2 linked regions of the Asanoa ferruginea genome follow. The protein of the gene in region 1 interacts with the protein of each later gene in a pairwise test. Links are inferred from orthologs where the notes say so. Each region holds a gene or a part of one and is shown in the gene's direction. Other genes may lie near its edges.

Region 1 (7,279 bases):
CGGGTCACCGGTGCCGCCGTCCTGGTCGGCCTGGCCCCGGCGAACGCCCACGGCCTCGACTGGTTCCAGGGCATGACCGACGCCAACGTGAGCGGCTACCGGATGGCCAGCACCGACCGGCAGAAACTGGTCGAGCGGCTGCGGCTGCGCGCCGACCGGGCCCGGCGCGATCCCCATCAGCTCGTCGACGACCTGCGGAGCCAGATGACCGACCCCGACCTGCGGGTGGTGGGAGACTTCGCGATCCGCCGGCTGCTGGCGCAGACCTACTCGGAGGCCTTGCGGCCCGGCCCGTACGGGTGGATCGACGACGTGCTGGCGCTGCGTACCCAATGGGGCTTCCGGCCCGAATACATCCGACCGCCGGTGCTGTTGTGGCACGGCGCAGACGACAACTTCTCCCCGGCGAGCCACACCCGGTGGCTCGCCGCCCGCATTCCGCGCGCCGACGTGCGGGTGCAGGCGCAGACGGCGCATTTCGGGGCCATGCAGGTGCTCCCGGAGATGCTGGCCTGGTTGGTCGACGCCGCGGCGGGCCGCGCGCGCACCGTCCCGGCGGGAAGCACGGTGTGAAGGGTGAGTCGGTTATACGACCAGCGGAGCGGATTGTGCTTCGCGGACGGGCGGCGACGATGGTCAACGTGGACAGACTGACCCGGCTCTCGGCCTTCTTCGCGTCCCCGAGAGGGCACCGGGTGCGGCTGGGACTCGCGGTCGTCGCCGCCGTGGCCGCGGTGATCCTGGTGCAACCCCGCTGGTGGGGCCGGGTCGCGCTGGCGGTCGGCGGGTTCCTCGTCGCGATCTGGCCCGTGGTGCTGCTGCTGTTGGTGGCGGCCCTGCTCGCGGGCCTGTGGTGGCTCGGTCGCCCGCCGCCGGCGCGGCGCCGGCAACGCCCCGCGGGCGCGCGCCTGCCGCTGTTCGTCCACGTTGGGCTGTTGCTCGTGCTGGCGCTGGTTGTCGCGGTGCTGGTCGGGTTCCTCTTGTGGCAGGCGTTCGGCCGTCCGGACGTGGGCAACCCGGTGCCCACGCCCCTGCCGACGGGGACCCCGGTGGTGGGGTCGGGGCGGTGGACGACCCAGAACACCCTCGACGCCCTGAAGATCGTGCTGTCGATCGTCGGCGGCCTGGGTGCGGTCGTCGCGCTGACCGTTGCCTACCGCCGCCAGCAGCACGGCGAGGCGGCCGAATACCGCGAGGACACGCGGCTCTTCACGGAACGGTTCGCGAAGGCCGCCGAACTGCTCGGCGACACCCAGGCCGCAGTGCGCCTGGCCGGTGTCTACGCGATGGCGGCCCTCGCCGACGACTGGGCCGACGGCCGGCAGTCGTGCATCGACGTGCTGTGCGCCTACCTGCGCATGCCGCACACCGCACCGGCGCCGCCGGGGGAGCCCGACGCCCACCCCGGCCCGGCACCGAGCCGCGACCCGCGGGACGAACGCGAGGTCCGGCACACCGTGCTGCGGCTGGTCCGCGACCACCTGCGCCTGCCGGTCGACCGGGACGCCAGCTGGCACGGACACTCCTTCGACTTCACCGGCGCGCTCTTCGACGGTGGTGACCTCAGTGGCATCACCCTCGACGGCACGACCCAGCTCAACTTCGCGGGAGCGACGTTCGCCGACGGTCGGATGTCGTTCGTGGCGGCGGACTTCGCCGGCGGTGCCGTGTTCTTCGAGGGTGCGCGGTTCGCCGGCGGCCGGGTGTCCTTCGGCGCCGCGCGGTTCGCCGGCAGCGACGTGGATTTCACCACAGCCCGATTCTCCGGCGGTGACGTCGCGTTCGAGCACGCGGAGTTCGTCGGTGGCGCCCTGTCCTTCGAACGCGCGGAGGTCTCCGCCGGCGCCATCTCCTTCGAAGAGGCGGAATTCTCCGGCGGCGATATCTCCTTTCAGCAGGTCGAATACTCCGGCGGGAAGGTGTCGTTCGCCCGGGCGGCGTTCTCCGGACCGACCGTCGACCTTTCGCGGGCCCGGTTCTCCGGCTGTGCGGTGTCGTTCGAGGAGGCGCGGCTCTTCGAAGGCGAGATCTCGCTCGAGCAGGCCGAGTTCTCCGACGGGGAGGTTTCCTTCGTGGGCGCCATGTTGGTCGGGGGCGCCGTGTCCTTTCGCCGGGCGACGTTCGCCGGCGGCGAGGTCTACTTCGAAGGTGCCCGCTTCACGGCCAGTGCCGCGTCCTTCCAGCAGGCCGCCTTCTCCGGCGGCGAGGTCTCGTTCCGGGAGGCGGCCTTCGAGGGCGGTGCGGTCTCGTTCCTCGACGCGGTCTTCGCGAGCGGCAAGGTGTCCTTCGCGGGTGCGGAGTTCTCGGCCGGCGAGGTCTCGTTCGCCGGTGCCGAGTTCGCCGGTGGCGAGGTGTCGTTCCTCGATGCCGAGTTCTCCGGCGGTGCCGTCGTCCTCGAGGGGTCGGTGGTCACCGATGACGTCGCCGACAGCGGGCCGCTGTTCGACCCCAACCTGGCCGACAGCCCGCCGCCCGGCCTGCGGCTGCCCGCTGCGGCCCGAGCGGCTAGTTGACCGGGAGCAGGCTGGTGCCGCCGCCCTTGATCGAGCGGGTGAAGGTGCGGCCGCTGTCCCAGGAGAAGCACTTCACGCCGCGGTTGCCCTGGTCCCACTCTTCGGTGGTGGGGTAGTAGTAGATCGTGCCGGTGCGGGCACCGAGGTTGTCGTCCTTGGGCAGCTTGGCGTAGGTCGCGACGAGGTCGAGGCAGGCCTTGTGGATGGTCTCGTCGTCGGCGAGGAAGGTCTTGTAGGACTTCTCCGGTGCCGAGTAGATGCCGACGAACTCGCTGCGGTGTGACTTCGTGCAGGCGACCGGGGTCATCTCCTGCACGAGTTCTTTTTCGATCTTCGGCGTGAAGCAGCCGTAGCGCAGCGCGGAGGTCTTGGCGAGCGCGCCCTTCAGCGAGCCGTCCCGCGACGCCATGCTGTCGTCGTCGAGGGAGCGGGTCTCGGCGAGGTCGCAGCGATACCAGCGGGAACCGCCCTGCCACGCCTCCGGGGCCGGCAGCACCAGGCCCAGGCTGAGCCGGGCCGTGCGCCAGTCGCCGCCGAGGAAGGTGCTGGCCTTGGCACTGCATTCGGCGTACGCCGTCTGGTAGCTCTTTTCGCCGGAGACCGGCGGCTTGCCGCCCGCGGTGTCGAACGCTCCGACATGGACCGTTTCGGTCACGTGCGTGGTGGCGCAGTCGACCGGCGCGTAGGCGGCCAGGTAGCCGGACTCGACCGCCGAGCTGTGACAGACCTCGTTGTCGGGGACGAACGGCTTCGGCTCGCTCATCGGCCGCCAGTCGTCGCTGATGTCGCCGTCGACGCCGGCGGGGTTGCTGCCGCAGCCGGTCAACGCCAGGGTTGCCACGAGGCCCGCGAGGCCCACCGCCCACCAGCGTCGCATCCATCCCTCCCCAGGGCCGGGTTGAGGGCAACCCTACGGGGATCGGGCCCGGCTTCGTACACTGGCCCGTGTGACCCGACCGTCGCCGATCGTGGCGCCCAGCATCCTCGCGGCTGACTTCGCCCATCTCGCTGACGAGGTACGCCTTGTCGAGCAGGAGGCGGACTGGTTGCACATCGACGTCATGGACAACCATTTCGTGCCCAATCTGACAATTGGGTTGCCGGTTGTCCAGAGTCTGCGCCCGATCACGCAGCTCCCGTTCGATGTCCACCTGATGATCGACGAACCGCGGCGGTGGGCACCGGCCTATGCCGACGCCGGCGCCTACAACGTCACCTTCCACGTCGAGGCCTGCGACAACCCGGTCGCGCTGGCCAAGGACCTGCGCGCCGCTGGTGCCAAGGCCGGCCTGGCGATCGACCGCGACACCCCGATCGAGCCATATCTGGAGCTGCTGCCCAGCTTCGACACGCTGCTGGTGATGACGATCAAGGCCGGGTTCGGTGGCCAGCGGTTCCTGCCCGCGCTGCTGGAGAAGGTCCGCCTGGCACGCACCGCCCGGGAGAGCGGCCACCTCGAGTTGCGCATCGAGGTCGACGGCGGGATCGCCGACGACACGATCGAGCAGGCGGCGCAGGCCGGTGCCGACGCGTTCGTCGCCGGCACCGCGGTCTATGGCGCCGACGACCCCGCCGCGGCCATCCGCCGGTTGCGCGCCCTCGCCGCGAGTGGTGTAGTCGGGCACTGATGAGCGAACGCACCGAGGTCGCGCTGGAGGCCGCCAACCGGCTGGGCCTCGTGCTGATCGTCGACGACGACGACGACATCGCCCGGTTCGTCGGCATCAGCCTCAAGCTGCACGGCTTCGAGGTGATGCACGCCCGCGACGGCGTCGAGGCGCTGGAGCTGATCGAGCGGATCAAGCCCGACCTGTGCGTGGTCGACCTGATGATGCCGCGGATCGACGGCGTCGAGCTGACCCGGCGGCTGCGGGCCAACCCGATGACGGCCGCGCTGCCGATCATCATGCTGACCGCGAAGGGCCTGACCGTCGACAAGGTCTTCGGCCTGACCGCGGGCGCCGACGACTACATGGTCAAGCCGTTCGACACGTCGGAACTGGTCGCCCGGGTCGAGTCGACGTTGCGCCGCAACCGCGAATACCGGGAGGTCTCGCCGCTGACCGGGCTGCCCGGCAACACCCGGATCAGCCGGGAGATCACCGACCGGGTCCGCGGCGGCACCGACTACGCGGTCGCCTACATCGACATCGACCGGTTCAAGAGCGTCAACGACGTCTACGGGTTCGGTCGGGGCGACGAGTTCATCGGCGCGCTGGCCCGCAGCCTGCACCGGGCGGTGACGGTCGCCGGGATGCCGCCCGCGTTCCTCGGCCACATCGGTGGCGACGACTTCGTGATCGTCTGCGCGCCGCACCAGGTCCGGCCACTCTCCGAGAAGGCCGTGCTCGACTTCGAGAAGACCACCGACGGGTTGTACGACGAGCGCGACGCCGCCCGTGGCTACGTCGAGGTGCGCGACCGGCGCAACAACATCCAGCGGGCCGCCCTGGTGACGCTGTCGATCGGGGTGGCGCTGTCCAGCGGCGAGCGGCGGTTCAGCGATCCCCGCGAGATCATCGCGCTGGCCAACGAGATGAAGGGCGTGGCCAAGAGCCAGCCCGGCTCATACGTGGCCGTCGACCGCCGGCTGTCCGCACCCTGACCGGTTCGTCCGTTTCTTGGGCTCGGTGTGAGGTAGGTCGCCTCACGATCGCTGTTCCGCGGATTGCGTGTAAGACTTAGTTACCCACCACGCGCTGGCGGGACTCGGTGAAATTCCGAACCGGCGGTGATCCGGGGGCCTGGCCCTTGGTAAGCCCGCGACCCGACCGAAGGCACCTCTTCGGGCGGTGGACCTGGTGAGAATCCGGGGCCGACGGTTGGGCGCCCTCACGGCACCCAGACAGTCCGGATGGGAGACAGCGCGAGGGCGGACGGCCGCGCCGTTGTCTGGCGCCGTCGTCGGGACGGTTGTTCGTTGCCGTTCCGAGCCCCCTCACGCATGCCTCCTTTCGCCCGCGCCGCGTGCACACGGCGAACGGGAAGGAACGGGCATGGCGAGCGGCGGCGTCTCCATCGACGAGGCGATGCGACGCGCGATTGCGCTTGGCGCACGCGGGCTCGGCACCACCAGTCCCAACCCCATCGTGGGTTGCGTCCTGCTCGATGCCGCCGGTGAGGTGGTCGGCGAAGGCTTCCACGCCTACGCCGGCGGCCCGCACGCCGAGATCGTCGCGCTCGCGCAGGCCGGCAACCGGGCCCGCGGCGGCACCGCGGTCGTCACCCTGGAACCCTGCAACCACACCGGCCGCACCGGCCCCTGCACCCGCGCCCTGATCAACGCGGGCGTGGCCAAGGTCGTCGTCGGCGTCGCCGACCCCGACCCGGTCGCCCGGGGCGGCGCCGAGACGCTGCGGGCCGCCGGCGTCGAGGTGCGGATGGGTGTCCGCGAAGACGAGGCCGAGGCCGGCAACATCGCCTGGCTGACCAGCGTGCGCCGGGGCTGGCCCTACGTGGTCTGGAAATACGCCGCCACCCTCGACGGTCGGTCCGCCGCCGCCGACGGCACCAGCATGTGGATCACCTCCGAGGCCGCGCGCACCGACGTGCACGGGCTGCGCTGCGCCAGCGACGCCGTGCTGGTCGGCGTCGGCACCGTGCTCGCCGACGACCCGCGGCTGACGGCCCGCAACCTGCGCGACGGCTCGCTGGCGATCCGCCAGCCGCTGCGGGTCGTGGTCGACAGCCACGGGCGTACCCCCGCTGGTGCCAAGATCCGCGACAACGCCGCCGCCACCTGGGTGGCGACCGCGGCCGAGGTCGGCACCGGTCCCGACGGCAAGGTCGACCTCCAGGCGCTGCTCGCGGCGCTGCACGTGCGCGGCGTCCGCTCGGTGCTGCTGGAGGGCGGCCCCCGGCTGGCCGGCGCGTTCCTCGCCGCCGGGCTGGTCGACAAGGTGATCGGGTACGTCGCGCCGAAGCTGCTCGGCGCCGGCCCGTCGGCGCTCGCCGACGCGGGCGTCTCGACCATCGCCGAGGTCATCGACCTCGAACTCACCGACGTCACGCGGGTCGGCCCTGACCTGCGGTTCACCGCTGTGCCACGCAAGAAGGAGGGCTGACCCGCATGTTCACCGGCATCATCGAGGAGCTCGGCGAAATGGTCGGCTGGACGGCCACCGGCGACGACTCCGGCCTGATCGCCATCCGCGGCAAGACCGTCGTCGACGACCTCGGGCACGGCGACTCGATCTCGGTCAACGGCGTCTGCCTGACCGCGGTCGAGATCTCCTCCGACGGGTTCACGGCCGACGTGATGGGTGAGACCCTCCGGCGCTCGTCGCTCGGCGAGCTCAAGCCCGGCGACCCGGTCAACCTGGAACGGGCGGCCAAGCTCGACAGCCGGCTCGGCGGCCACCTCGTGCAGGGGCACGTCGACGGCGTCGCCCGGATCACCGCCCGGGAGCCCGCCGAACAGTGGACCACCGTGCGGTTCGAGCTGCCGGCGGCGATCCGCCGGTATGTGGTGGAGAAGGGTTCGATCACCGTCGACGGTGTCTCGCTGACGGTCATGGAAGCGGGTGACGACACGTTCGCGGTGGGGCTGATCCCGACCACGCTCGGTCTCACCACGCTCGGTCACAAGCAGGTCGGCGACCTGGTCAACCTCGAGGTCGACATCATCGCCAAATACGTGGAACGACTTCTTGGGAAGAGGTCATGACGCTGTCAACTGTCGAAGAGGCCGTCGCCGCGATCGCGGCGGGCCGGCCGGTCGTGGTCGTCGACGACGAAGACCGGGAGAACGAGGGCGACCTGATCTT
Region 2 (4,472 bases), 3.9 Mb from region 1 along the record:
GCCTCGGCCAGCTCCTTGCCGTCGACCACCGGCTCGGCGTCGGGCGCGGCGCTGGACAGGAAGCCGGTCAGCACCACGCCGGGGCCCGACATCGCCCACGGTTGGCTGCCGAAATAGCGCAGGCCGCTGACCGTGAGGCCGACCTCCTCGGCGACCTCGCGGTGCACCGCTTCCTCCAGCGACTCGCCGGCCTCGACGAAGCCGGCGACCAGCGCCCACAGCTCGGTCGGGCCGTAGGTGTGTCGGACCAGCAGGATCTCGTCACCGCGGCGGATCGCCGTCAGCACGGCCGGGGAGAGCTGCATCGGGACGTAGAGGTCGCAACCGGGGCAGCGGCGGGCGTGTTCGCCCGGCACGTCGGCGAGTTCGGTCGCGCAGGCGCCGCAATAGCGATGGCTGCGCCGCCAGGTGACTATCTGTAGCGCCCGACCGGCAAGGGCGGCCAGCGGCTCGTCGAGGGCCGCCGCGACCGACGGCCAGCCCTGCCAGTCACCCAGCGTGTCGATCCGCTCGGGTAGACCGGCGGCCCAGACCCGGACACCGTCCAGCGCTCCGAGCGGCACCCACGCGTGGTCGTCGACCACGCCGTCAAGGTCGCCACGGCGGGGGAAGGGCGTCAACAAACGGCGCCCGGCGACCAGCACGCAGTGGTCAGCGGGGCCGGGCGGGGTGGTGGCGACCGCGTCGGGCACGAACCGGCTCACAGAGGCCACCGTAGCCCCCGATAGGCTCTTCCGGGACGCAGCGTCGCGGCCGCGAGACCACGACATCAACACACTGAGGAGTCGGAACAGTGGCCACCATTGAGGGAATCGTCGCCCGGGAGATCCTGGACTCGCGCGGCAACCCCACCGTCGAGGTCGAGGTCGGGCTCGACGACGGCACGATCGCGCGGGCCGCGGTGCCGTCGGGTGCGTCGACCGGGGCGTTCGAGGCGATCGAACTGCGCGACGGAGACAAGGGCCGTTACGGCGGCAAGGGCGTCGAGAAGGCCGTCGCCAACATCGAAGACCGGATCGTCGACCAGCTCGTCGGCTTCGAAGCCAGCGAGCAGCGGCTGATCGACCAGAAGATGCTCGACATCGACGGCACCCCTGACAAGTCGCAGCTCGGCGCCAACGCCATCCTGGGCGTCTCGCTGGCCGTGGCCAAGGCCGCCGCCGGGGCGTCGGAGCTGAGCCTGTTCCGCTACCTGGGTGGCCCCAACGCCCACCTGCTGCCGGTGCCGATGATGAACATCCTCAACGGTGGCGCGCACGCCGACTCCAATGTCGACGTGCAGGAGTTCATGATCGCTCCGATCGGCGCGCCGACGTTCCGCGAGGCGCTCCGCAGTGGCGCCGAGGTCTACCACGCCCTCAAGGCCGTGCTGAAGACCAAGGGCCTGTCCACCGGCCTCGGCGACGAGGGCGGCTTCGCGCCCAACCTGCCGACCAACGCCGCCGCGCTCGACCTGATCGCGGAGGCGGTCGAGAAGACCGGCTACCGGCTGGGCACCGACATCGTGCTCGCGCTCGACGTGGCCGCGACCGAGTTCTTCGCCGACGGCGTCTACACGTTCGAGGGCGAGAAGCGCAGCTCCGACGAGATGAGCGCCTACTACGAGAAGCTCGTCGCCGACTACCCGATCGTGTCGATCGAAGACCCGCTGGCCGAAGACGACTGGGCCGGCTGGGCCGCGTTCACCGCGAGCGTCGGCGACCGGGTGCAGATCGTCGGCGACGACCTGTTCGTCACCAACCCGCAGCGGATCGCCCGCGGCATCGCCGAGCGGTCGGCCAACGCGGTGCTGGTCAAGGTCAACCAGATCGGCTCGCTGACCGAGACGTTCGACGCGGTCGACCTGGCTCACCGCGCCGGCTTCTCGACGATGATGAGCCACCGTTCCGGCGAGACCGAGGACACCACGATCGCCGACCTGGCCGTCGCGGTCGGCTCCGGCCAGATCAAGACCGGTGCGCCGGCCCGATCCGACCGGGTCGCCAAATACAACCAGCTCCTCCGGATCGAAGAGGAGCTCGCGGACGCGGCGCGCTACGCCGGCGCGGGCGCGTTCCCGAGGTACCGTTCGGCTAGCTGACCCCGCGTGTGCCGGGGCCTCCGTGGAGGCTCCGGCGCGCCGGGACCTCGGGGGAGGGGGTGTCGGGTTGTGACGCAGCGCCGCATGCCCAGCGGGCAAGGGCCCTCCCGTCGCTCCAGCAGCAACGCCGGCCGCGCTTCCGGCCGGTCGGCGGTCGCCCGGTCCAGCGCGCGGGAGGCCGTCGTCGCGACCACGCCGCGGTCGGCCAACCGGCCGGCCGCCGCCCGTCGCACGGGTGCGGGCGCGACCGCTGCTGCCCGCCGCACCGCGGCACCACAGCCGCGCCGGCTCACCGGCCGGGCGACGGTGCTGGTGGCGGTGCTGATCGCGCTCGCGCTGGCCTACACCTACCCGATCCGGGTCTACCTCAACCAGCAGTCCGACATCGCGGAGATGGAGTCGGCACAGGCCGTGCAGCGCGAGAAAATCAAAGAGCTGCAGGACCAGGCGGCGCTCTGGAAAGACCCCAACTACATCAAGACCCAGGCGAGGAGCCGCTTCTTCATGGTCCTCCCCGGCGAAGAGCTGTTGATCCTGCTCTCCGACCCGGACGGTGCCGCCCGCGACGCGGGCCTGCCGCCGCCGGGCGCGACGCCACCCGAGCCCGACCCCTGGTATGACACGCTCTGGTCGAGCATCGGTGCCGCCAACGCGGGAGCGGCCAAATGATCCCGCCCCCGGTGCGCGAGCAGGCGTCCGAGCACGACCGGGCCGCCGTCGCCGAGCAGCTCGGCCGGCCGCCACGGGCGATCCGCGCGGTCGCACACCGCTGCCCGTGCGGGCTGCCCGACGTGGTGGAGACGACGCCGCGGCTCGCCGACGGCACCCCGTTTCCGACCCTGTTCTACCTGACCTGCCAGCGGGCCACGGCGGCGTGCAGCCGGCTGGAGTCGGCCGGGCTGATGAAGGAGATGGCCGCGCGCCTCGCGGAAGACCCCGAGCTGGCGGCGCACTACCGGGCCGCACACGAGGATTACCTGAGCCGGCGCGAGTCGATCGAGCACGTCGAGGAGATCGACGGCATCTCGGCCGGCGGCATGCCCGGCCGGGTCAAGTGCCTGCACGTGCTGGTCGGCCACGCCCTCGCGGTCGGCGAAGGGGTCAACCCGCTGGGCGACGAGGCGCTCGCCGAGATCGGGCCCTGGTGGGAAGCCGGCCCCTGCGTCGAGGTGGCCGACTAGCCCATGGCCGAGATCGTCATCCGCCGCGCCCGCACCGGCGACGTGCGGGCCATCCGCCGCCTGATCGACACGTTCAGCACCGGCGGCCGGCTGCTCAGCAAGGCGACCGTCACGCTATACGAAGACGTGCTCGAGTTCTGGGTCGCCGTCGACGGCGAGACCGTCGTCGGCTGCGGCGCACTGCACGTCATGTGGGAAGACCTGGCCGAGATCCGCACGGTCGCGGTCGACGCCGGACACCAGGGCCGCAAAATTGGGTACGAGCTAGTGACCGCCCTGATCGCCGCCGCGCGCGACGTCGGCGTCCGCCGGGTGTTCGTGCTCACATTCGAGACCGAGTTCTTCGGCCGCTTCGGTTTCCGCGAGATCGACGGGGCCCCGGTGCCACCAACGGTGTATGAGCAGCTCCTGCGCTCGTACGACGAAGGTGTCGCGGAGTTCCTCGACCTCGAACGCGTCAAGCCGAACACCCTGGGCAACACCCGGATGCTGCTCCACCTCTCGTAGTGTCGACCTTGTGACCCGGGTAGCTGCCATCGACTGTGGGACCAACTCCATCCGCCTGCTCGTCGCCGACGTGGGCCCCGACGGGCACCTGGTCGACGTGACCCGCCGGATGGAGATCGTCCGGCTCGGCCAGGGCGTCGACCAGACCGGCCGGCTGGCACCGGAGGCGATCGAGCGGACCCGGGTCGCGCTGGCCGACTACACCGCGCAACTGAGGGCGCTGGGCGCCTCGCGGGTGCGGATGTGCGCGACCTCGGCGTCGCGCGACGCGGCCAACGCGGTCGACTTCACCGACATGGTGCTGACCACGCTCGGCGTGGCCCCCGAGGTGGTCACCGGCGACGAGGAGGCCCGGCTGTCCTACACGGGCGCGGTGCGCGGCCTGGTCGAGCCGACCCCGTTCCTGATCGTCGACATCGGCGGCGGCTCGACCGAGTTCGTCACCGGCTCGTCCGACGCCGGCCCCGACGCGGCGATCTCGGTCGACATCGGCTGCGTCCGGATGACCGAGCGGCACCTGCACAGCACCCCACCCACGGCGGCCGAGGTGGCGGCGGCGGAGGCCGATATCGCGGCGGCCGTCGACCGGGCGCTGGCGGCGGTGCCGGGCCGCGACGCGGCGACGCTGGTCGGCCTGGCCGGCTCGGTCACCACGGTGGTGGGCATCGCGCTGGACCTGCCGGGCTACGACCCGGGGCGGATCC

The links. The genes of interacting proteins can lie anywhere in the genome.
Region 2: the proteins of rpe (region 1) and eno interact in binary tests that used the Escherichia coli proteins (3 or more experiments, as listed by UniProt). The link is inferred for Asanoa ferruginea from one-to-one orthologs.

The regions. Positions count from the first base shown.
Region 1 is NZ_QUMQ01000001.1:5,046,239-5,053,517, forward strand. The notes cover bases 2,564-5,300. They hold rpe (ribulose-phosphate 3-epimerase), read left to right. Parts: upstream 2,564-3,460; coding sequence 3,461-4,141; downstream 4,142-5,300. Other genes in these bases: DFJ67_RS23755 (septum formation family protein), read right to left, coding at 2,564-3,390; DFJ67_RS23765 (GGDEF domain-containing response regulator), read left to right, coding at 4,141-5,118. Also shown: DFJ67_RS23745 (alpha/beta fold hydrolase), read left to right, coding at 1-573; DFJ67_RS23750 (pentapeptide repeat-containing protein), read left to right, coding at 642-2,513; more of DFJ67_RS23755, read right to left, coding at 2,506-2,563; bifunctional diaminohydroxyphosphoribosylaminopyrimidine deaminase/5-amino-6-(5-phosphoribosylamino)uracil reductase RibD, read left to right, coding at 5,510-6,577; DFJ67_RS23775 (riboflavin synthase), read left to right, coding at 6,583-7,179; DFJ67_RS23780 (bifunctional 3,4-dihydroxy-2-butanone-4-phosphate synthase/GTP cyclohydrolase II), read left to right, coding at 7,176-7,279. UniProt on the Escherichia coli protein: Catalyzes the reversible epimerization of D-ribulose 5-phosphate to D-xylulose 5-phosphate.
Region 2 is NZ_QUMQ01000001.1:1,127,846-1,132,317, reverse strand. Bases 1-2,936 are described here. They hold eno (phosphopyruvate hydratase), read left to right. Parts: upstream 1-793; coding sequence 794-2,080; downstream 2,081-2,936. Other genes in these bases: DFJ67_RS05500 (DUF501 domain-containing protein), read left to right, coding at 2,746-2,936; DFJ67_RS05505 (FtsB family cell division protein), read left to right, coding at 2,150-2,749; nudC (NAD(+) diphosphatase), read right to left, coding at 1-704. Outside these bases: more of DFJ67_RS05500, read left to right, coding at 2,937-3,261; DFJ67_RS05495 (amino-acid N-acetyltransferase), read left to right, coding at 3,265-3,768; DFJ67_RS05490 (Ppx/GppA phosphatase family protein), read left to right, coding at 3,779-4,472. UniProt on the Escherichia coli protein: Catalyzes the reversible conversion of 2-phosphoglycerate (2-PG) into phosphoenolpyruvate (PEP). It is essential for the degradation of carbohydrates via glycolysis.